DNA from 3 places in the Scandinavium sp. UTDF21-P1B genome. Region 2 is predicted to be linked to each of the others. Evidence: riboswitches for the same ligand, from Rfam matches in the RefSeq annotation. Region 2 holds a riboswitch; each other region holds the start of a gene.
The links. A riboswitch is a leader RNA that binds a small molecule or an ion and turns the genes downstream of it on or off. The one in region 2 is predicted to bind thiamine pyrophosphate.
Positions count from the first base shown of each region.

Region 1: another riboswitch for thiamine pyrophosphate. It lies ahead of thiC (phosphomethylpyrimidine synthase ThiC); the one in region 2 lies ahead of thiM (hydroxyethylthiazole kinase).
Region 3: another riboswitch for thiamine pyrophosphate. It lies ahead of thiB (thiamine ABC transporter substrate binding subunit); the one in region 2 lies ahead of thiM (hydroxyethylthiazole kinase).

Region 1 covers NZ_JBFLVD010000045.1:4,233-11,624, forward strand. The annotation lists gene AB1287_RS22170 (YjaG family protein) at 161-751, opposite strand; gene nfi (deoxyribonuclease V) at 794-1,465, opposite strand; gene hemE (uroporphyrinogen decarboxylase) at 1,475-2,539, opposite strand; gene nudC (NAD(+) diphosphatase) at 2,579-3,352, opposite strand; gene rsd (sigma D regulator) at 3,449-3,952, shown strand; TPP riboswitch at 4,007-4,107, shown strand; gene thiC (phosphomethylpyrimidine synthase ThiC) at 4,190-6,085, shown strand; gene thiE (thiamine phosphate synthase) at 6,085-6,726, shown strand; gene AB1287_RS22205 (ThiF family adenylyltransferase) at 6,713-7,392, shown strand, end outside.
Region 2 covers NZ_JBFLVD010000035.1:2,802-10,193, forward strand. The annotation lists gene apbC (iron-sulfur cluster carrier protein ApbC) at 1-536, shown strand, start outside; gene AB1287_RS20780 (hypothetical protein) at 587-1,036, opposite strand; gene AB1287_RS20785 (GNAT family N-acetyltransferase) at 1,175-1,600, opposite strand; gene AB1287_RS20790 (RcnB family protein) at 1,664-1,993, opposite strand; gene AB1287_RS20795 (LysR family transcriptional regulator) at 2,212-3,123, shown strand; gene AB1287_RS20800 (GNAT family N-acetyltransferase) at 3,304-3,852, shown strand; TPP riboswitch at 3,934-4,030, shown strand; gene thiM (hydroxyethylthiazole kinase) at 4,066-4,845, shown strand; gene thiD (bifunctional hydroxymethylpyrimidine kinase/phosphomethylpyrimidine kinase) at 4,842-5,642, shown strand; gene AB1287_RS20815 (GntR family transcriptional regulator) at 5,679-6,425, shown strand; gene AB1287_RS20820 (PfkB family carbohydrate kinase) at 6,399-7,352, opposite strand; gene AB1287_RS20825 (ADP-ribosylglycohydrolase family protein) at 7,346-7,392, opposite strand, start outside.
Region 3 covers NZ_JBFLVD010000002.1:145,587-152,978, reverse strand. The annotation lists gene AB1287_RS01610 (sugar efflux transporter) at 1-887, opposite strand, end outside; gene sgrT (glucose uptake inhibitor SgrT) at 998-1,144, opposite strand; gene sgrR (HTH-type transcriptional regulator SgrR) at 1,232-2,893, shown strand; TPP riboswitch at 2,942-3,037, shown strand; gene thiB (thiamine ABC transporter substrate binding subunit) at 3,070-4,053, shown strand; gene thiP (thiamine/thiamine pyrophosphate ABC transporter permease ThiP) at 4,029-5,639, shown strand; gene thiQ (thiamine ABC transporter ATP-binding protein ThiQ) at 5,623-6,321, shown strand; gene AB1287_RS01580 (DedA family protein) at 6,424-7,191, opposite strand; gene araC (arabinose operon transcriptional regulator AraC) at 7,314-7,392, opposite strand, start outside.

The sequences.
Region 1 (7,392 bases), on a different contig from region 2:
CTTGCTAAGCATCGAGTGCGACGGAAATGCCTGAAAAGCACTCTCCTGCATACACGCACCGATAGCCACTTTTTTTCGCCTTCCAAATGTAGACCAGACGGGGGGCAGATGTGAAGCCTTCAGGCACGACAATTCGGACTGAATATCACGTTTTGTGGCTTCATTGCTGAAAATTTATACCGATATTGCTCTCGCCCGCCTCGCGGAGGTCTGCCCGCAGCCCTTTTATTAGTTCAATATCGCGTTCTTCACAGTCGGCCAGAAGTCGGAATATTTCCCATTGGATGTCCCATTCCTGCTCTACCGCTGGGTTCTCTTTCAGCTCTTCATCCGTCATTTCGCGGCCCGCCTGAGTCATTTCCAGCATCGCGACGGTAGTGATGGAGGTCTTGCTGACTTCGATCGCGTGTTCCAGCGTTTCGCCACTCAAACGTGAGTGCATCAGCTCGCTCAGCGCCACGCAGGCGTCAATGGCCGGATAAACGCCGTACATGTCGAAATCTTCCGCGACGGGGATCGCTTCCTCGAACTTCTCAAGCTGGCTGTCGAAGTTGACTTTGGCATCCTTCACCGTCAGCGTTTCCCAAATCAGATCGAGAATACGGCGATAAAGCTGCCCATCAGCAAATTCGGTCTGCTGGCAGAACATAGCGTAGTTCGGATACATACGCTCGCACAGGCAAGCCATAAAGGTCACGTGCTGCCAGCTTTCCAGCTTCTCGAGGCGCAGATGGATCGGGTTTTGTAACATGATGAATTCTCGAATACGTTAATGGGCGGCAGTTTACCTGAATCAGGGCTGAATTGCTTGCCAGCGCAGGAAGGCGGGCCGACGGGATGCCACTGCATCTGCCCAACGGGTGGGTTCCGGCAGACGGTAGCCGCGAGTACAGCGCTGAACCCAGGCCAGTGCGCTGTCCTGACTCACGCGATACCCGGTGGCGATAAACAGCGGGTTACAGCGCGCTTTGCTCCGCCATACCCAGCCGAGCTGCTCCTGCTTGTCGACGAGCGGCGCCAGCGCGCCCGGATCGGGAGAGAGTGGCTCAAACTTGCCGCACAGGCGCTTTTTCGCCACGCCGATAGTCGGCACGTCCACCAGCAGGCCAAAATGGCTGGCGACGCCGAGCCGCCGCGGGTGGGAAATGCCGTGGCCATCGACGAAAAGCAGATCGGGTTTACGGGAAAGCCGCTCCCACGCTGCCAGCAGCGCGGGATATTCGCGGAATGACAGAAAACCGGGGATATAGGGCATGGTGGTGGGAATACGCGCAATCTGGTATTCCACCAGCTCCAGTTCAGGCCAGGTCAGCAACACCATCGCGGCGCGCGTGACTTCGCCGCCCTCTTCGAAGCCGACATCCGCCCCGCCAATCAACGTCGGCGGATCGACCAGAAAGCGATCCTCGCGGATCACCGATGAAGCCAGTGCTTTTTGTTGTTCCCGAAGCTCCGCCAGATCCATGGTATTTCCTTATTGATGATACTGAGCTGACAAACGGTGTACGGCTTCAACAAACGCGCCCGCATGTTCTGGCGGCACATCCTGATGAATACCGTGGCCCAGGTTAAAGACGTGCCCCTCGCCCTGACCGAAACCAGCCAGAATGGTCGCCACTTCTTCCTCAATGCGCGCGGGTTGTGCGTACAGCATAGACGGATCCATGTTGCCCTGAAGCGCCACTTTGTCACCCACGCGACGGCGCGCATCGGCAATATCTGTTGTCCAGTCCAGGCCCAGCGCGTCGCAGCCTGTAGCCGCCATCGCCTCCAGCCACTGCCCGCCGCCTTTGGTAAACAGCGTCACCGGCACGCGGCGTCCTTCGTTTTCACGCAGCAGGCCATCGATAATCTTGTGCATGTAGTAGAGAGAGAACTGCTGGTAGTCACGCCCGGTCAGCACGCCACCCCAGGTGTCGAAAATCATGACCGACTGCGCGCCCGCGCGGATCTGCGCGTTCAGGTACAGCGTGACGCTCTTCGCCAGCTTATCCAGCAGCAGATGCAGCGCCTGCGGATCGGCGTACATCATCTTCTTAATAACGGTGAACGCTTTGCTGCTACCACCTTCGACCATATAAGTTGCCAGCGTCCACGGACTGCCGGAGAAGCCAATCAGCGGGACCTCGCCTTTGAGTTCGCGGCGAATGGTACGCACTGCGTTCATCACGTAGCCCAGCTCCTGTTCCGGATCGGGAACGGGCAGCTTTTCGATATCAGCTTTGGTTTTCAGCACCGAGGTGAAACGCGGGCCTTCACCGGCCTCGAAATAGAGCCCAAGCCCCATTGCGTCGGGAATGGTCAGAATGTCCGAAAAGAGGATCGCCGCATCCAGCGGGTAGCGACGCAGCGGCTGCAGGGTCACTTCACAGGCCAGCTCCGCATTTTTGCACAGTGACATAAAATCCCCCGCCTGCGCACGCGTAGCTTTGTACTCCGGCAAATAGCGGCCTGCCTGTCTCATCATCCAGACAGGTGTAATATCAACAGGCTGGCGCAGCAGCGCACGCAGATAACGATCGTTTTTCAGTTCGGTCATATTTGCAGTTCCTTTATGCATTATGCGGGGAGTGTACCATCACTCGTCATCTGCCCGACACATCGCCACGGTGTCTTCAATCAAACGCCGCGCCACGGTGCCCGGCGGCGGAAGCAGCGGCAGGTTATCGTAGCGATACCAGTTAGCGTCCAGTAATTCTTTCGGATCGATGACAATCTCTCCGCTGTCATAATCTGCCATAAACGCGGTCATCAGCGACTGGGGGAAAGGCCATGGCTGTGAGGTGATGTAACGAAGGTTTTTTACGCGGATGCCGCTCTCCTCCATCACTTCGCGGGCCACCGCCTGCTCCAGCGTTTCGCCCACTTCAACAAAACCTGCCAGCACGGTATGCACGCCGTTGCGATGGCGGGTATGCTGTGCCAGCAGGATGGAGTCATCACGCCGAATGGCGACGATAATGCACGGTGCGATTTGCGGGTAATAGCGTTCGCGGCAATGGCTGCACAGCATTGCCCATTCGGTTTTGCTCGGATGCATGGTGTGGCCGCAATAGCCGCAGAATTTATGCGAACGGTAAAACTCCGCCAGTTGGACGCCACGCCCGGCTAGCTGGAACAGGCCGACGTCCTGATCCAGGACCTGGCGAACCGTGCCCATCTCCTGGCAGCGCGCCTGTTGAACCAGCCAGACGGGAGCGCCTTCCCACTCACCAATTTGCATGGCTGGCAGGCCGACAAGATCGAAATTCTCTGCCGTCCCACACGGTATTTCTCCACCGGGCAGCCATAATTTCTGTTCGTGACTGACTATCCACCAACCGCTGTCTAATTTTTCAATAATACGATCCATATCTATTGCACTACCTTCGCTTCACTGGCACTTTGTTAACAGTGTTTTTACATTTTTGGGTGAGCCGTTTTTACTCTTTTAAAGTCGGAGTCCATCATGCTAAACCAGTTAGAAAGCCTGACAGAGCGCGTTGGCGGCAGCCATCATCTTGTCGATCAGTGGCTACAGGTGCGTAAGCAGTTGATCGTCGCCTATTACAATCTGGTTGGCATTAAGCCTGGCAAAGGATCGTATATGCGCCTCAACGAAAAAGCCCTCGACGATTTTTGCCAGCGTCTGGTGGATTATCTCTCCGCCGGTCACTTCAGTATTTATGAACGCATTGTCGGCGAATTGGAAGGCGAAAACCCACTTTTGGCGGCAACAAAGCTCTATCCGCAGCTTGAAGGCAACACCCAGCAGATCATGGATTTGTATGATTCCAGCCTGGAAACCGCCATCGACGATGATAACTGCATGGAGTTTCAACAGGCGTTATCCGCCCTTGGCGAAGCGCTGGCCGCGCGCTTTACGCTGGAAGACAGCCTGATTGCGCTGGCGCTGGACAGCAAATTTAACGGCGGCGCGAACGACGAAAATCAGATCGCGCGTCCGGCTTGAGTTCTTAAGCGTTAACGAGTAATTTACAACCTTCACCTCGCCTGCGGGCGGGGTTTTATCTTGTCGGAGTGCCCATTTGGGCTGAGACCGTTAATTCGGGATCCGCGGAACCTGATCAGGCTAATACCTGCGAAGGGAACAAGAGTCAACCTGCTGTTACATCGCCATAAAGGCGATGTCTCCTCTTGCTTCATCCGTCGTCTGACAAGCCATATCCTTACTTTACTGGAATGTGCTATGTCTACTACCAAACTGACCCGCCGCGAACAGCGTGCACAGGCTCAACGCTTTATCGACACGCTGGAAGGCACCGCGTTTCCTAACTCACAGCGTATCTATCTTCAGGGCTCGCAGGACGATATTCGCGTCCCAATGCGCGAAATTCAGCTAAGCCCAACGCTCATCGGCGGCACCAAAGAGAATCCACAGTTCGAACAAAACGAAGCTGTGCCGGTGTACGACACCTCCGGCCCGTATGGCGAGCCGTCGATAAAAATTAACGTCCAGCTCGGCCTGGAAAAGCTACGCCAGCCATGGATTGACGCCCGCAACGACAGCGAACCGCTGGATGAGAGAAGCTCAGCGTACACCAAAGAGCGCCTGGCCGACGACGGCCTCGACGAGCTGCGCTTCAGCGGATTGTTAAAGCCCAAACGCGCTAAGTCCGGTAAATGCGTGACCCAGCTGCACTACGCCCGCCAGGGCATCGTGACGCCGGAAATGGAGTTCATCGCCATTCGCGAAAACATGGGGCGTGAGCGGATTCGCGGTGAAGTCTTACGCCACCAGCATCCGGGAGAAGGTTTCGGCGCGCGTTTGCCGGAAAATATCACCCCGGAATTTGTGCGCGATGAAGTGGCCGCCGGCCGCGCCATCATCCCGGCAAACATCAACCACCCGGAATCCGAGCCGATGATCATTGGCCGCAATTTCCTCGTCAAGGTGAACGCCAACATCGGCAACTCGGCGGTGACCTCCTCCATCGAAGAGGAAGTGGAGAAGCTGGTGTGGTCAACGCGCTGGGGCGCGGATACGGTGATGGACTTATCAACGGGGCGCTACATCCACGAAACCCGCGAGTGGATCCTGCGCAACAGCCCGGTTCCGATCGGCACCGTGCCGATCTATCAGGCGCTGGAGAAGGTTAACGGGATCGCCGAAGATCTGACGTGGGAAGCCTTCCGGGATACTTTACTGGAACAAGCCGAACAGGGCGTCGACTACTTCACCATTCACGCTGGCGTGCTGCTGCGCTACGTGCCGATGACGGCCAAACGCCTGACGGGCATTGTTTCCCGCGGCGGCTCCATTATAGCGAAGTGGTGCCTGTCGCATCATCAGGAAAACTTCCTTTATCAGCACTTCCGCGAGATCTGCGAAATCTGCGCCGCCTACGACGTTTCCCTCTCTCTTGGCGACGGACTGCGTCCGGGCTCGATTCAGGATGCCAATGACGAAGCGCAGTTTGCCGAACTGCACACGCTCGGCGAGCTGACCAAAATTGCCTGGGAGTACGACGTGCAGGTGATGATTGAAGGTCCGGGCCATGTGCCGATGCAGATGATTCGCCGCAACATGACCGAAGAACTGGAGCACTGCCACGAAGCACCGTTCTACACGCTTGGGCCGCTGACCACGGATATCGCACCGGGTTATGACCACTTCACTTCCGGCATTGGCGCGGCAATGATCGGCTGGTTTGGCTGCGCGATGCTCTGCTACGTTACGCCAAAAGAGCATCTCGGCCTGCCGAATAAAGAAGACGTTAAGCAAGGGCTTATCACCTATAAGATTGCCGCCCACGCCGCGGATCTGGCAAAAGGTCATCCCGGAGCGCAAATCCGTGATAACGCTATGTCAAAAGCACGCTTTGAATTCCGCTGGGAAGATCAGTTCAACCTGGCGCTCGACCCCTTCACCGCCCGCGCATATCACGATGAAACCCTGCCGCAGGAATCCGGAAAAGTAGCCCACTTCTGCTCAATGTGCGGCCCCAAATTCTGCTCGATGAAAATCTCTCAGGAAGTCCGCGACTACGCGGCGGCACAGACCATTGAAGTCGGCATGGCGGATATGTCAGAGAACTTCCGCGCCAAAGGCGGCGAAATCTATCTGCGCAAGGAGGAAGCCTGATGTATCAGCCCGATTTCCCGACGGTGCCACACCGTCTCGGCCTTTACCCGGTGGTCGATAGCGTGGAGTGGATCAAACGCCTGCTTGAAGCAGGTGTACGCACTCTTCAGCTACGTATTAAAGATAAGCGCGATGAGGAAGTGGAGGCGGACGTTATCGCCGCCATCGCTTTGGGCCGTCGCTATCGCGCCCGGTTGTTTATCAACGATTACTGGCGGCTGGCGATTAAGCATAAGGCCTACGGCGTGCATCTGGGCCAGGAGGATCTGGAAGTGACGGATCTGGACGCCATTCGTCAGGCTGGCCTGCGGCTGGGTGTTTCCACCCATGATGATATGGAGATAGACGTAGCGCTGGCTGTACGGCCGTCTTATATCGCCCTCGGCCACGTTTTTCCAACGCAAACCAAGCAGATGCCATCAGCTCCGCAGGGGCTGACGCAGCTTGCCGCACATGTTGAGCGACTGAAAGATTACCCGACGGTAGCCATTGGCGGCATCAGCCTTGCGCGCGCGCCGTCCGTTCTGGCAACGGGGGTTGGGAGCATTGCAGTGGTCAGCGCGATAACCGAAGCGCCGGACTGGCAAATCGCCACGGCTCAGCTGCTTGAGATGGCGGGAGCGGGCGATGAACAATCGTGACTTTATGCGCTACAGCCGCCAGATCCTGCTGGAGGATATTGCCGTCGACGGCCAGCAGAAGCTGCTCGCCAGCCGGGTGCTGATCGTTGGGCTGGGAGGTTTAGGCGCGCCTGCAGCGCTGTATCTCGCGGGCGCAGGAATCGGCACGCTGGTGCTGGCAGACGATGACCACGTGCATATCAGCAATTTGCAGCGCCAGATCCTGTTCAGCGTTGACGATATTGATCGGCCGAAAGCGGAGATAACGAAGCAGCGGCTGGCTCAGCTCAATCCGGATATTCAGCTGATCGCACTAAACCAGCACCTCGAAGGCGAGGGGCTTCATAAGCAAGTCGTGCAGGCCGATGTGGTACTCGACTGTACCGACACGATGGCGAGTCGTCAGGCCATAAATGCCGCCTGCGTGAAGCACGGCACGCCGCTGATAACCGCCAGTGCCGTCGGCTTCGGCGGACAGCTGATGACCATTGCACCACCCTTCACCCATGGCTGCTACCGCTGTCTCTGGCCTGATGAACGGGAGCCAGAGCGCAACTGCCGCACCGCGGGGATCGTGGGCCCGGTCGTCGGCGTGATGGGCACGCTGCAGGCGCTGGAAGCCATCAAGCTGCTGAGTGGCATGAGCGTCGCACAGGATTCACTGCGCCTGTTCGACGCCCGTTCCGG
Region 2 (7,392 bases):
CGATGGTCTGGCGCGGCCCGATGGCCAGCAAAGCGCTGATGCAGATGCTGCAGGAGACGCTGTGGCCGGACCTCGACTATCTGGTGCTCGACATGCCGCCAGGCACCGGCGACATTCAGCTGACGCTGGCGCAGAACATTCCTGTTACCGGCGCGCTGGTGGTGACCACGCCGCAGGATATCGCGCTGATTGACGCCAAAAAAGGCATCGTCATGTTCGAGAAAGTCGAGGTACCGGTCCTCGGCATTGTTGAAAACATGAGCATGCATATCTGCAGCCAGTGCGGCCACCATGAGCCTATTTTCGGCACCGGTGGGGCAGAACGCCTGGCGGAGCAGTATCACACTCAGCTGCTGGGGCAGATGCCGCTGCACATCAATCTGCGTGAAGACCTGGATCGCGGCACGCCGACCGTTGTGGCTCGCCCGGACAGTGAATTTACCACGCTGTACCGCCAGCTGGCTGGCCGCGTTGCCGCACAGCTGTACTGGCAGGGCGAAGTCATTCCAGGCGAGATTGCGTTTCGCGCCGTGTGATAGCCTCTGCGTAATCGAAAGCCACCCTGGGTGGCTTTTTTTTTCGCCCGTCAGCCGAGGATTTTTACGCCTTGCGGCGTGTTTATCCAGCGCGGGGCGAGAATGGTGTCTGACAAAAAGCAGGTCAGCTCATACAGCAGCCCCTGTAAGGTCTCTTCAACGCTGATGCTGAGCGGCTGCCCTGACAGCAGCTTGCTCAGCGCCAGGCAGTACTCGCAGAGCAATTCGCTTTCCGTTTCCATCGCCGGGCGGCAATCCGGCAGCACGTTGACGGTGAATTCGGCCATGCGATCGTCGGGAATGGGGTCGAGCAGCGTTGGCTGAAGCTGTGCCAGGCAGGTATGCAGGCGCTGGTAGAGATCGTGCTGTGTCTCCAGATGCTCGGATTCCAGGGCGCTGGCGGCCAGCTCCTCGCACTGCGTGGCGACGTCGACAAAATCGAGATTGGGATCGAATTCGGTAAAAAGCAGGGGATGAGTCCAGACGGCGGGTGCTTCCATGAATAACCTCTCCTGAGTGATACGATGACTGTATTTATATACAGTATATTGTATGCGCTGAGGCGACGCCGACAAGTGGGTTTCCCGGAACGAAGTTCTCAAAATCGAATGAAAATTATGTATGCAAAGGGACGGTGCTCAGGGAAGTAGGTAGTGCATTAACCAGTAGTCGCCCTCTGGCGAAATTCCGCGCGCTTCGGTATGCCAGCCGTGATGCTGATAAAACGCCAGAGCCTGCTCATTTTGCACCAGGCATTTCAGCGCACCGGTACCGGTAAAGGTCGCCTGCACGTGGCGCAGCAGCGCGCTACCCACGCCGTGCCCTTGCCATTGTGGAGCAACAAATAAATTGTGCAGAAAGTTATCGCTTTCCCACACGGAAGCGAACCCTGCCCGGTGACCGTCAATCTCGGCAACCCAGACCTGTTCATCAAGCGTTGCGGTATCGTAATCCTCCAGCGACCAGCCGGAGCTGTCAGCCCAGGGCCAGCTTTGTCTGCGCGAGTGAAGAAACAGAGTCCGAAGAAAAGGACGATCGGAAGGGGTTCCTGGGCGGATATTCATGGCTATCTCCAGGCATTATTGTACGACCTGTGAGCGTCGGTTACGCTCACAGTCTGCGCGGGCTCAGCGGTGATAGAAAATGTCGCCGTCGTAGGCTTTGATGATTTTACCGTCTGCATCGCTAATCAGCACATAGTTGCCGCCCATATAGGTCCAATGGGTGCCCGCATCTGGCGCAGGCAAATTGCGCAGGTTCCACTGCTTGATGTTGTACTCGTCCGTGCGGTACATCTCCGGCACGCTGTCCCCAATCTTGAAATGGGTAAAATCGGCAATGAAGTCGTTCAGCTCATACTGCTGGATCCCTGAGGTCGATACTGTTGCCGGTGCCGCTGATACTGCACCCGCTGTTGCCAGCAGTGCTGCCAGAAGCATCATTTTTGTTTTACGCATACCTTCTCCACATTCCTGTAATACATAACCTGGACTTAAAAATGCCGCCCCGTATCATTCCTGATGCACCCGCCTGCTGGCAAGCTTCTTGCGGGCAAAAAGTGTAAGCAAACCTCGAAAGCATACTGCGAATAGCATTCCCTGAGGCAGCAGACGGGCTTTTTGAGACGATTCCGGGTTTGGCTTACAATGCAGAAAGTGAATGGCTGGAGAAAAAGATGCTCAGACTGGAAGATCTGACCCTGTTCGTGCGCGCGGCGGCGTTGGGCAATTTTAGCGAAGCGGCGCGTGAGGCGGGGTTGCCGCCTGCGCAGGTGAGTACAGCCATTAAACGGCTGGAGACACAGCTCAACATTCGGCTGTTTGCGCGTTCGACCCGGAGCCTGCGATTAACCCCGGAAGGTGAAACCTGGCTGCCGTTTGCCACGCAGATGCTCGACACGCTCCATGCCGGAATGCAGCAGCTTCAGACTTCAGAAGATGAAATCCGCGGTACGCTACAGATTGCTGTGCCTTCAGATCTTGGCCGCAATCTCCTGCTCACGGTCTTTCAGGATTTTCGCCGCCGCCATCCTGCGCTGCGGCTGCGTATTCTGTTTTCCGACAACCTGGCCGACATTTTTAAAGATCCGGTGGACGTCGCTTTTCGCTATGGGCACAACGACGATGCATCGTTCATCTCTTTACCCGTCGCTGCGGAAAACCGTCGCGTGCTGGTGGCATCCCCCGACTGGATAAGCCGCCACGGCGAGCCGAAAACGCTGGAGGAGTTGCGCCAGCACAATGCTCTCACCTACAGCCTGCGCGGCAGACTCTACGATCGCTGGACGCTTTTTCGCGACGGGCAGATGCACGAGGTGCAGGTTTCCAGCGTGATGATGAGCGATGACGCGGAAGTGATCCGCCGTATGGCGATTGCCGGAGAAGGGATTGCCAATAAGTCGTGGCTGGACGTCAGCGATGATATTGCCGAAGGGCGATTGAAGATAATCCTGCCGGACTATCAGGGTGACCCGGTACCGCTGAATATGATTTGCCCGCACCGCAAACAGCTTTCGCCGGCGGTGCGTTTGTTATATGAAGTGGTAAGGGAAAAGTGCGTCCTAAAGCTGCAACATCTTCCGTTTTAGTGTGCTGACGATAGCCTGTCTATATGTCTGAATGATAAGGTAATAGTGTAAGGATTTTCCCTTCATTTTGGCGCTTAGTCTCTATTCATTGCCAGAGGATACGTTATTGTCCAGGGTGTCCAGCAAGGTGGTTCTGAAATTGAGAAGCGTTCTGGTCGACTAAACAGAGGGTATACCAACATGATTGCCACACCTGAAATTGTGACCGACAGGCTTATCCTTAAACCATTGCGCTCAGAAGATGCGCAGCAGATTCAGCGCAAATTTCCTCGTTGGGAGATAGTGCGCTATCTGATTTCAACCGTGCCCTGGCCTTTTCCTGAGGGTGCTGCACAGCATTACGTTGATAACGTCGCGCTTGCCGCCAGTAAAAAAGGGACAGGATGGTTCTGGAGCCTGCGACCCAAAGAAGACGAAAACGAGCTAATCGGCGTCATTTCACTGATGGATATCCCTGATAATAACCGCGGTTTCTGGCTGGTGCCGGAATGGCAGGGGAAGGGGCTGATGGCCGAAGCCTGCGAGGCGGTGAATGAATTTTGGTTTGAAACGCTGAACAAAGAGGTGCTCAGGGCGCCAAAAGCTGCTGATAATCAACGTTCTAAAAATCTGTCCATGCGAAATGGAATGCGTTTAGTCCGTACCGAAAAAGCGCAGTACGTATCCGGTGAGCTGGATTCAGAACTGTGGGAAATTACGCGGGAGATGTGGCGCGGGCGTCAGGGCTGAGTTGGAGAGACGTGTTTACATCCTCGGCCCGCAGCATTATCCTCCCCATGGTTTAACGTCACGTTAACCACAGAATTTGATTCAAATGACTCGGGGTGCCCTTCTTTGTGAAGGCTGAGAAATACCCGTATTACCTGATCTGGATAATGCCAGCGTAGGGAAGTCAGAACCCATATCGGGTATCGCTTCTTCACCGTCTGGCAGGAGCGAACCATGCAAGCTGACCTGCTAAACCCCGCGCTCGTTGCGCATACTTCACACCTTTTTCGTTCCCGCTCGCCGCTCGTTCACTGTATGACCAATGACGTCGTGCAGACTTTTACCGCCAACGTTTTACTGGCTATCGGCGCTTCTCCGGCGATGGTGATTGACGCTGATGAGGCTCGCCAGTTTGTCGCAATGGCGGATGCGTTGCTGATTAACGTCGGCACGCTGACGAAAGAACGTGCGTTGGCAATGCGTCTTGCCGTGGAAAGTGCGAGCGCGAACAATAAACCCTGGACGCTGGATCCTGTTGCCGTTGGCGCGCTGGCGCTGCGCACTGAATTTTGCCATCAGCTGCTGGCACTGAAGCCTGCGGCGATTCGCGGCAATGCTTCTGAAATTATGGCGCTGGCAGGGATGAGCCTGGGCGGACGGGGTGTAGATACCACGGACACCGCAGCGGCGGCATTGCCTGCCGCACAGGCGCTGGCCCGGCAAATTTCTACCGTCGTGGCGGTAACGGGTGAAGTGGATTACGTCACTGATGGACGGCGAACGCTGATGGTCATCGGCGGTTCATCGCTAATGACGCGCGTGGTCGGTACCGGCTGCGCTTTATCTGCGGTGGTGGCGGCAAGCTGCGCATTGCCGGGCGACAGGCTCGACAACGTGGCAGCAGCCTGCGGAATAATGAAACGGGCCGGAAGCCTGGCGACGGAAAACAGCGCCGGGCCGGGAAGTTTTGTCGCTGTGTTCCTTGATGCGCTGTATGGGGAGGGCCAGGCATGAAGCGGATTAACGCCTTAACTATCGCCGGCACGGATCCGAGCGGCGGCGCGGGTATTCAGGCCGATCTTAAAACGTTTTCAGCGCTGGGTGCTTATGGCTGTTCGGTCATTACTGCGCTGGTGGCGCAGAACACCCGTGGCGTGCAGTCGGTTTATCGGATTGAGCCTGACTTTGTTGCAGCACAGCTCGATTCGGTGCTCAGCGATGTGCGAATCGACACTACCAAAATAGGGATGCTGGCGGAAACCGATATTGTGGAAGCCGTCGCGGAAAGGCTCGCGCGATACCAGAGCCAGAACGTGGTGCTGGATACGGTAATGCTGGCGAAAAGCGGCGATCCGCTGCTCTCTGAATCGGCGGTTGAAACCCTGCGTAAAAGGCTGTTGCCGCAGGTTTCGTTAATCACGCCGAATCTGCCGGAAGCCGCTGCGTTACTGGATGCGCCACACGCTCAAAACGAGCGGGAGATGCTGGAGCAGGGACGTGCGCTGCGGGCTCTGGGCTGCGAGGCGGTGCTGATGAAGGGCGGGCATCTGGACGATGCGGAAAGCCCGGACTGGCTGTTTACCGCCGAAGGGGAACATCGCTTCACCGCACCGCGAGTACCAACGAAAAATACCCATGGAACCGGATGTACCTTGTCAGCGGCGTTAGCCGCGCTGCGTCCACGACATTCAGGCTGGCTGGAAACGGTGCCGGAGGCGAAACGCTGGCTCTCTGCGGCGCTCGCAAAAGCCGACTCGCTGGAGGTGGGGAATGGGATCGGTCCGGTGCATCATTTTCACGCCTGGTGGTAGTATACTGGCTGAAACTGTCTGTCAGGAAAATCAGAGATGGAACAAGCGCATACCCGGCTTCTTGCTCAACTGAATGAGCGCATCGCCGCCGCCGACAACACGCCGCTGTACCTGAAGTTTGCCGAAACGGTGAAGAACGCAGTGCGCAGCGGCTGGCTGGAGCACGGCAATATTCTGCCCGGCGAGCGCGATCTCAGCCAGCTCACCGGGGTATCGCGCATCACCGTGCGCAAGGCGATGCAGACTCTCGAAGACGAGGGTGTTGTGACGCGTGCCCGCGGCTATGGTACGCAGATCAACAACATCTTTGAGTATTCTTTGAAAGAGGCGCGCGGGTTTTCTCAGCAGGTGGTGCTGCGCGGGAAAAAGCCGGATACGCTGTGGGTCAACAAACGCGTGGTGGAATGCCCGGCTGAAGTGGCTGAGCAGCTGGCGATAGAGCCAAAAAGCGATGTGTTTCTACTCAAGCGCATTCGCTATGTCGATGAAGAGGCGGTGTCCATTGAGGAGTCGTGGGTGCCGTCGCATCTGATTGCGGATGCAGACGAGATCGGCATTTCGCTGTACGACTACTTCCGTAGCCAGCATATTTATCCGCAGCGCACCCGCTCGCGGGTCAGCGCCCGGATGCCGGACGCCGAGTTTCAATCGCACATCAAAATGGATGACAAAATTCCGGTGCTGGTGATTAAACAGGTGGCGCTGGACCAGCAGCAGCGGCCGATTGAGTACAGCATCAGCTACTGCCGCAGTGATTTATACGTGTTTGTGTGTGAGGAGTAGTTCGTCGCGCGTCGGTGCACAGTCGCCGCCGCGATGGCTTACCACCCACGATGCCACCGCATTGCCCAGCGTCACCGCTTCGTTTAAAGACCAGCCCGCAGCTAAACCGGCCAGCACGCCGCCCGCGTGGCTGTCACCCGCCCCGATGGTGTCGACCACCGTCGTCGGAAATGCCGCTGCTTGCCCGCAGCCTTTCTCACTGAAATACCATGCGCCGTCTTTGTCTTGCCTGACAATCAGCGGGGCATGCCAGCGTTCCAGCCACGCTTTGCCCAGCGCTTCAGTCTCGTCGGGAAGCTGGTAAAGTTCAGCCACGATCTCCGCTTCCTGACGGTTCAGGGTGATAAGCGGCTTGCAGGCCATGATGCGGGCGAAGCGCTCCGGTGGAATATCAGCAATACGCGGCCCGAAATCGATAAGCGCAGTGACGCCTGGCGTCAACGCCAGCCAGCCAATCAGCAAATCCGCGCAGGAGGCGGTGAGCTGATAGCCGGAAAGATAAACCAGACCGTCGGCATGGCGCGGCAGGCGTGCCAGCCATTCATTCGTCCATGCGTTTTCCACGCCGGTAAAGGACATGAAGGTACGCTCACCGTCGGGTTCAACCAGCGCCAGGCACCAGCCGTTATCACCTCTGTCGGTTTCAATCACGCTGGTGATGCCCTGCTTGTGCAGATTGTTACGCACGATGTCAGCCCAGACGCCCTGGCCCAGCGGCAGGGCATTGCAGGCATCGATATCCAGACGCTTCAGCGCCACGGCGACGTTCAATGCACAGCCGCCAATATTCACGCTTTGCTGCTGGAGCTCGATATCACAGCCGCGCCAGGGCAGGGCGTAGGCGTCGGCGATGACGTCAATCACCGCCGAGCCGATCACCGTCACCGGGCGCCGCTGCTGAAGCTGCCTCAGTTTGTCGCTCAGCATTTTTCCTCCCGCCGTTGACGGAACTGCAGCAGGGCATCGG
Region 3 (7,392 bases), on a different contig from region 2:
GCGTAGAAAAGCACGCCTGCGGCCACGGCGGTCATCATCATCCGGCGTTTACCAAAGCGTTTGACGTAGTAGCCTGCAAGGATCATCGCCGGGATCTCAAGCCCGGCCGCCGTTCCCATCAGAATGCCCGCCAGGCTATCCGGCAGCCCCAAATCACTGCTGATCCACAAAGGCATATCGATGATATACATGGTGTTGCAGGTCCACATCAGCGTGGAAGCGATAAACAACATACGTACATTTTTATCGCCCCAGCCGCTGACCGCGGTCAGCGCCACCGTTGCGGGTTGCTCCACGCGCGCCACCGAAGGCAGCGCGAAGGCAATCAGCGCCAGACCCAGCACAAAAATCCCGGCGGCAATAGAAAACATCACGGTAAAGCCGTAATTCAGCGCCAGCATAAAGGCCAGCGGCGGACCGATTACCCACGCCAGCGAAAGTTGCGCGCGCATAACAGAGCTGAACATCACCACTTCACGGGCCGAACTGTCGGCGTATTCACGTGCCAGGGCGAAAAGCTGCGGCATAGCCGTGTTGGCGAGGGATGCCAGCAGCACGCCGCAGGTGATGAGCGTCAGATAATGGCGGTTAAAGGCGAACAGTAACGCGTTACCCACGGCCATCAGGCAGCAAAACATGATGAGCTTGCGCCTGTCGCCCTTGCGATCCGAACGTTTGGCGAGCCCAAGGCTCACGGCAATCCCGGCAATGGCGTTAACGGTGTAAAACAGGCCGACCCAGAACGGCTGTACGCCCACTTCCCGACTAAGAAACAGGCTCAGGGTCGGCGCCTGCAAAGCCCCGGCCACGCCAATCATGAACGCCACCAGCATAAAAGCCGCGTACACCCCGTTCAGGCGTCGTCCCATCGTCATCAGCCAGAGCATGATTGTTCCTTATCCACCAAAGAGAAACGAAAAAAGCCAGCAGAACGGTTCTGCTGGCGGGTGATTTTACACCAATACTCAGTCACACATGATCAGGCAAGTTAGTGGGATCAAGAAGCCGGCGTTGTAACTTCCCACTGCATCAGATCTTCCAGCATCTTCAGGCGCGTTCCTGCGACCAGGCGGGCCAGCCATGACGCTCCCTGCGTCGCCAAAAAGTACTGTTGATAAAACTGACGGACAGTTGGCTGCTTCATCGTCACCTCCTCACTTCATCGAAATGAATTATTGGCTTAATATGAGGATAAATAAATTGCTGAGTTTTCACCGGGAGTTCCCCTTTTATGTCCTCTGGTCGTCTGCAACAACAGTTCATCCGCTTATGGCAGTGCTGTGACGGAAAATCCCAGGAGACCACGCTCAACGAGCTGGCGGAATTGCTGAGTTGCTCACGCCGCCATATGCGCACGCTGCTTAACACCATGGAAGAGCGCGGCTGGCTCACCTGGCAGGCGGAGGCCGGACGCGGCAAGCGCTCACATCTCACCTTCCTTTATACAGGCCTCGCGCTTCAGCAGCAGCGGGCTGAGGACCTGCTCGAGCAGGACAGAATCGATCAGCTTGTGCAACTCGTCGGCGATAAAGCCACCGTGCGTCAGATGCTGGTGTCCCATCTGGGGCGCAGCTTCCGCCAGGGTCGGCATATTCTGCGGGTGCTCTACTACCGCCCGATGCGCAACCTGCTGCCCGGCACGCCGCTGCGCCGCTCGGAGACCCACATCGCCCGGCAGATTTTCAGCGCCCTGACGCGCATAAATGAGGAAAACGGGGAACTGGAAGCGGATATTGCGCACCACTGGCAGCAAATTTCCCCTTTACACTGGCGATTTTACCTCCGACCAGGCATCCATTTTCACCACGGACGTGAACTGGAAATGGAAGACGTTATCCATTCTTTGCAGCGCATTAACACTCTGCCGCTCTATGCGCACATCAGTCAAATTGATTCCCCGACGGCCTGGACGCTGGATATCCACCTCTCTCGTCCTGACCGCTGGCTCCCCTGGCTACTCGGCCACATTCCGGCGATGATCCTGCCGCAGGAATGGGAAACCATGCACAATTTTTCCAGCCTGCCGGTGGGCACCGGGCCTTATGCCGTTGTCCGCAACAACGAGAATCAGCTGAAGATCCACGCATTCGACGACTTCTTTGGCTTTCGTGCGCTGATCGACGAAGTGAACGTCTGGGTCTTACCAGAAATTAGCGACGAGGTGACCTGTGGCCTGACGCTGGAAGGCTCCAGTTCCACCGAGGGTGAAAAAGCGGTAGAAAGTCGCCTGGAGGAAGGGTGTTATTACCTGCTTTTCGACGCCCGAAGCCAGAAGGGCCTGGCGGACGATGTTCGTCGTTGGGTAAGCGAAATCCTCTCCCCTGCCAACCTGCTCTACCACGCCGACGAACAGTATCAGGGCTACTGGTTCCCGGCCTACGGCCTGCTACCGCGCTGGCACCACGCCCGCCCCGGCAAAGGCGAGAAGCCCCCCGGGCTGGAAACGCTCACGCTTACCTATTACCGGGAGCATCTGGAGCATAAGAACATTGCGCTAATCATGAGCCGACTGCTGGCTGAACATCAGGTGAAGCTGGTGATTCAGGAACTTGACTACGATGAATGGCACCGCGGCGAAGCGCAAAGCGATATGTGGCTCAACAGCGCCAACTTCACGCTGCCGCTGGACTTCTCGCTCTTCGCACACCTGTTTGAAGTGCCGCTGATCCAGCACTGCATTCCGCTGGACTGGCAACAGGCCGCCACCGACTGGCAGGCGGGGGAGATCAACCTCGCCAACTGGTCGCAGCAGCTGATTGCCCGGCGTGACATCGTACCGTTGATCCACCACTGGCTGCGCATCCAGGGGCAGCGCAGTATGCGTGGCCTGCGGATGAACACGCTCGGCTGGTTTGACTTTAAGTCAGCCTGGTTTGCGCCGCCCGACCCTTAATCCCCACCGCGAGGCTTCCTGAAAAGTCACAAACTCATTACAATAACGCCGTTCTCAACGGGGTGCTGCAAAACGCGGCTGAGATAATACCCGTCGAACCTGATCCGGATAACGCCGGCGAAGGGATTTGAGGCTCACTCAAAATCCTTTGCCACCCCTAATTTTTGAGGTGCAAAGTGCTGAAAAAACTCCTGCCGTTACTGGCGCTGGTTAGCGTGCCTGTTTTCGCCAAACCTGTTCTCACCGTTTATACCTACGACTCGTTCTCCGCCGACTGGGGCCCGGGCCCGGCAGTCAAAAAAGCCTTCGAAGCAGACTGTAACTGTGAGCTGAAATACGTCGCGCTGGAGGATGGTGTTTCACTGCTGAACCGTCTGCGCATGGAAGGCAAAAACAGCAAAGCCGACGTGGTGCTCGGGCTGGATAACAATCTGCTGGAGGCGGCAACGCAGACAAACCTGTTCGCCAAAAGCGGCGTGCAGACGGATGGGCTGACCGTGCCCGGCGGCTGGAAGAATGACACCTTTGTACCGTTTGATTACGGCTATTTCGCCTTTGTGTATGACAAGAACAAGCTGAAGAACCCGCCAAAGAGCCTTAAGGATCTGGTGGAAAGCCCGAATAAATGGCGCGTGATTTATGAAGATCCGCGCACCAGCACGCCGGGCCTTGGCCTGCTGCTGTGGATGCAGAAAGTGTACGGCGACAAAGCCCCGGAAGCCTGGCAGAAGCTGGCGGCGAAAACCGTCACCGTCACCAAAGGCTGGAGCGAAGCCTACGGCCTGTTCCTGAAAGGGGAAAGCGACCTGGTGCTGAGCTACACCACCTCTCCGGCCTACCACATTATCGAAGAGAAAAAAGAGAACTATGCGGCCGCTGATTTCGCTGAAGGGCACTACCTTCAGGTCGAAGTGGCTGCGCGTACGGCAGCCAGCAAGCAGCCTGCGCTTGCCGAACAGTTCCTGAAGTTTATGGTCAGCCCGGGGTTCCAGAAAGCGATCCCGACCGGCAACTGGATGTACCCGGTGACGCAGGTTGAGCTGCCGGAGGCGTTTAGCTCGCTGGTGAAACCGACAACCACGCTGGAATATACTCCGAACCAGGTCGCAACCGAACGTCAGGGCTGGATTGCTGCATGGCAACGCGCCGTCAGCCAGTAATTCCCGGCTGGCTGCTGCCGGGTATCACGGTTGCCACATTGATGGTGACCGTGGCGCTGGCCGCCTTTCTGGCCTTATGGTTAAACGCCCCGGCGGGAAGCTGGGGTGAGTTCCTGCACGACAGCTACCTGTGGCACGTAGTGAGATTCTCCTTCTGGCAGGCATTTCTCTCCGCCCTGCTGTCGGTTTTTCCCGCTATCTTCCTTTCCCGTTCACTGTACCGCCGCCGCTTTCCCGGACGTCAAACCTTGCTGCGCCTGTGTGCCATGACGTTGATCCTGCCGGTCCTTGTCGCGGTCTTCGGCATCCTGAGCGTGTATGGACGCCAGGGCTTGCTCGCGCAGCTTTTCGCGCTGCTGGGCTGGCACTGGTCGTTCTCGCCCTATGGCTTACAGGGCATTCTGCTGGCGCACGTCTTCTTCAACATGCCGATGGCAACGCGCCTGCTGCTGCAGGCGCTGGAGCAAATTCCCGGCGAGCAGCGCCAGCTGGCGGCTCAGTTAGGCATGCGTGGCTTTACCTTTTTCCGCTTTGTCGAGTGGCCGTGGATGCGTCGGCAAATTCCGGCCATCGCGGCGCTGATTTTCATGCTGTGCTTTGCCAGCTTTGCCACCGTGCTGTCGCTCGGCGGTGGACCACAGGCGACGACCATCGAACTGGCTATCTATCAGGCACTTAACTTTGACTATGATCCAGGCCGGGCGGCGATGCTGGCGATTGTCCAGATGATTTGCTGCCTTGGTTTGATGTTAATCAGCCAGCGTTTGAGCCGCGCTATTGCTCCCGGCAATACGCAGCACACGGGCTGGCGCGATCCGGACGACCGCTTGCACAGCCGAATTATCGATTCGCTGCTGATTATCCTCGCTTTGCTGTTACTCCTGCCGCCGCTTCTGGCGGTGATCGTGGATGGCCTGAATCGTAATCTTCCCCACGTTCTGACGCAGCCCGAGCTGTGGCAGGCTATCTGGACTTCGCTACGCATTGCCGTAGCCGCCGGTTTTCTCTCCGTCGTGCTAACGCTGATGCTGCTGTGGAGTAGCCGCGAACTTCGCGCCAGAAACCAGCACCTTGCCGGACAGGGGCTGGAGCTAAGCGGCATGCTGATCCTCGCCATGCCGGGTATCGTGCTGGCGACCGGCTTCTTTTTATTGCTCAGCAGCAGCGTCGGGCTGCCCACCTCCGCCGACGGAATCGTTATCTTCACCAACGCGCTGATGGCGATTCCTTATGCGCTTAAAGTGCTGGAAAACCCGATGCGCGACGCCACTTCACGCTACAGCCAGCTTTGTCAATCGCTTGGAATGCAGGGCTTCACCCGTTTTCGCGTAGTTGAAATGCGCGCGCTTAAGCGCCCGTTGGCCCAGGCGCTGGCGTTTGCCTGCGTTTTATCGATTGGCGATTTTGGCGTGGTTGCGCTGTTTGGTAATGAAGATTTCCGTACGCTGCCGTTTTATCTTTATCAGCAGATTGGCGCCTACCGCAGCCAGGACGGCGCGGTCACCGCCTTTATTCTGCTGCTACTCTGTTTCCTGTTATTTACCGTGATTGAAAAACTTCCGGGCCGCGATGCTAAAACTGAATGATGTTACCTGGCTGTACGAGCATCTGCCGATGCGTTTTACCCTCTCCGTTAAGCAGGGAGAGCAGATTGCCGTGCTTGGTCCAAGCGGCGCAGGGAAAAGCACGCTGCTGAACCTGATTGCGGGGTTCCTAACGCCTGCCAGCGGTACGCTTTTTATCGAGAACCAGCCGCATACCCTGACGCCACCCGCCAAACGCCCGGTGTCGATGCTGTTTCAGGAGAACAACCTTTTCAGCCACCTGACGATCCGCCAGAACATCGGGCTGGGGATGCATCCAGGGCTGAAGCTGAACGCCGCCCAGCAGCATAAGCTGAGCGTGATCGCCAGCCAGATGGGCATTGAGCCGCTGCTGGAAAGGCTGCCAGGGGAGTTATCAGGAGGCCAGCGTCAGCGCGCGGCGCTTGCACGCTGCCTGGTGCGGGAACAGCCAGTGCTGCTGCTCGATGAACCCTTTTCGGCCCTCGATCCCGCGCTGCGCCAGGAGATGCTCGAGCTGGTCAGTGACGTTTGTCGTCGCCAGCAGCTCACCTTACTGATGGTCTCTCACAGCGTAGAAGATGCGGCCCGTATTGCGCCGCGTTCGCTGGTGATTGCCGATGGACGTATCGCCTGGGATGGCGCAACCGATGAGCTGCTGAGCGGCAAAGCGAGCGCTTCGCATCTGTTGGGGATTCAGGCTTAAAACATAGCCGGGCGGCGCTGCGCTTATACGGCCTACAGGAGAAGTTTGTCGGCCCGGCAAACTCAGTGCCGCCGGGCAGTCTCTTGCCCAAAGAGAGAAAAACTAGCGGCTTACAACCTTACCTAAAATACCCAGATAAACCGGCATCAGCGGATGTCTGAACAGCACATACAGTGAGACCACCGTACCGATGCTCATCACGGGCATCAGCCAGAGCAGGCGAGCGCGCGGCAGGTATCTCGTCAGCCGGTCCGCGCCCGATTTGCCGCTGCGCCACAGCCGCCAGCCGAACCAGGCAGTAAGCCATACCAGTACCGCCGCCAGCAAAAGGAGCCATTTGAAGCTGCCACTTTGCGCATCAGCAGGAATGTCGATCGCGGCCCCGGCCAGAATGCCCGGCAGGAAATAGACCGGCGGCCAGAGCAGGCAGCCAATGATATTTGGCACGATAAATTTGGATACTGGTAAATCGAGCATCCCGGCAACCATCGGCACCAGAGGTCTCGTCGGGCCAACAAAGCGGCCAATCAGTACGGTAATCATGCTGTGCTGATGCAGCGCGTGTTCGGTTTTATCCAGCAGCGCTTTGTTCTTTTGCATGAACGACCAGCGGTGCAGCGGCTTTTTAAAGCGCCAGCCGATCCAGAAGGAGATCCAGTCCCCCAGCAGGCAGCCAATGATGCCCGCAAGCCACGCCTGCCAGAAGTTCACTTCCCCACTGCCAATAAGCGCGCCGAGCGCGGACATCATGATGGTGCCTGGCAGAATTAACCCCACCAGCGCCAGCGATTCCAGAAAGGCCACCAGTGCGACAGCAATCAGTGAATAGACGACCGATTGGGTAATGAAATGTTCCAGCAACGCTTGCATAGGGGTCCCGGTTGGAGAGCGAAGCAGCGATTCTGCGGAGGTGCTGCTGCTTCGTCAAGCCGACAATTGTCTGAATAGTTTACAGGTTATGACCCGCCATCACGCGCAGGGGTTCACTTTTTTCACTCATGGGTTACACCTGCCCGGAACTCGCTGGGGCTGGCGCCGGTGCATTTTTTGAAAACGCGGGAGAAGTAGAGC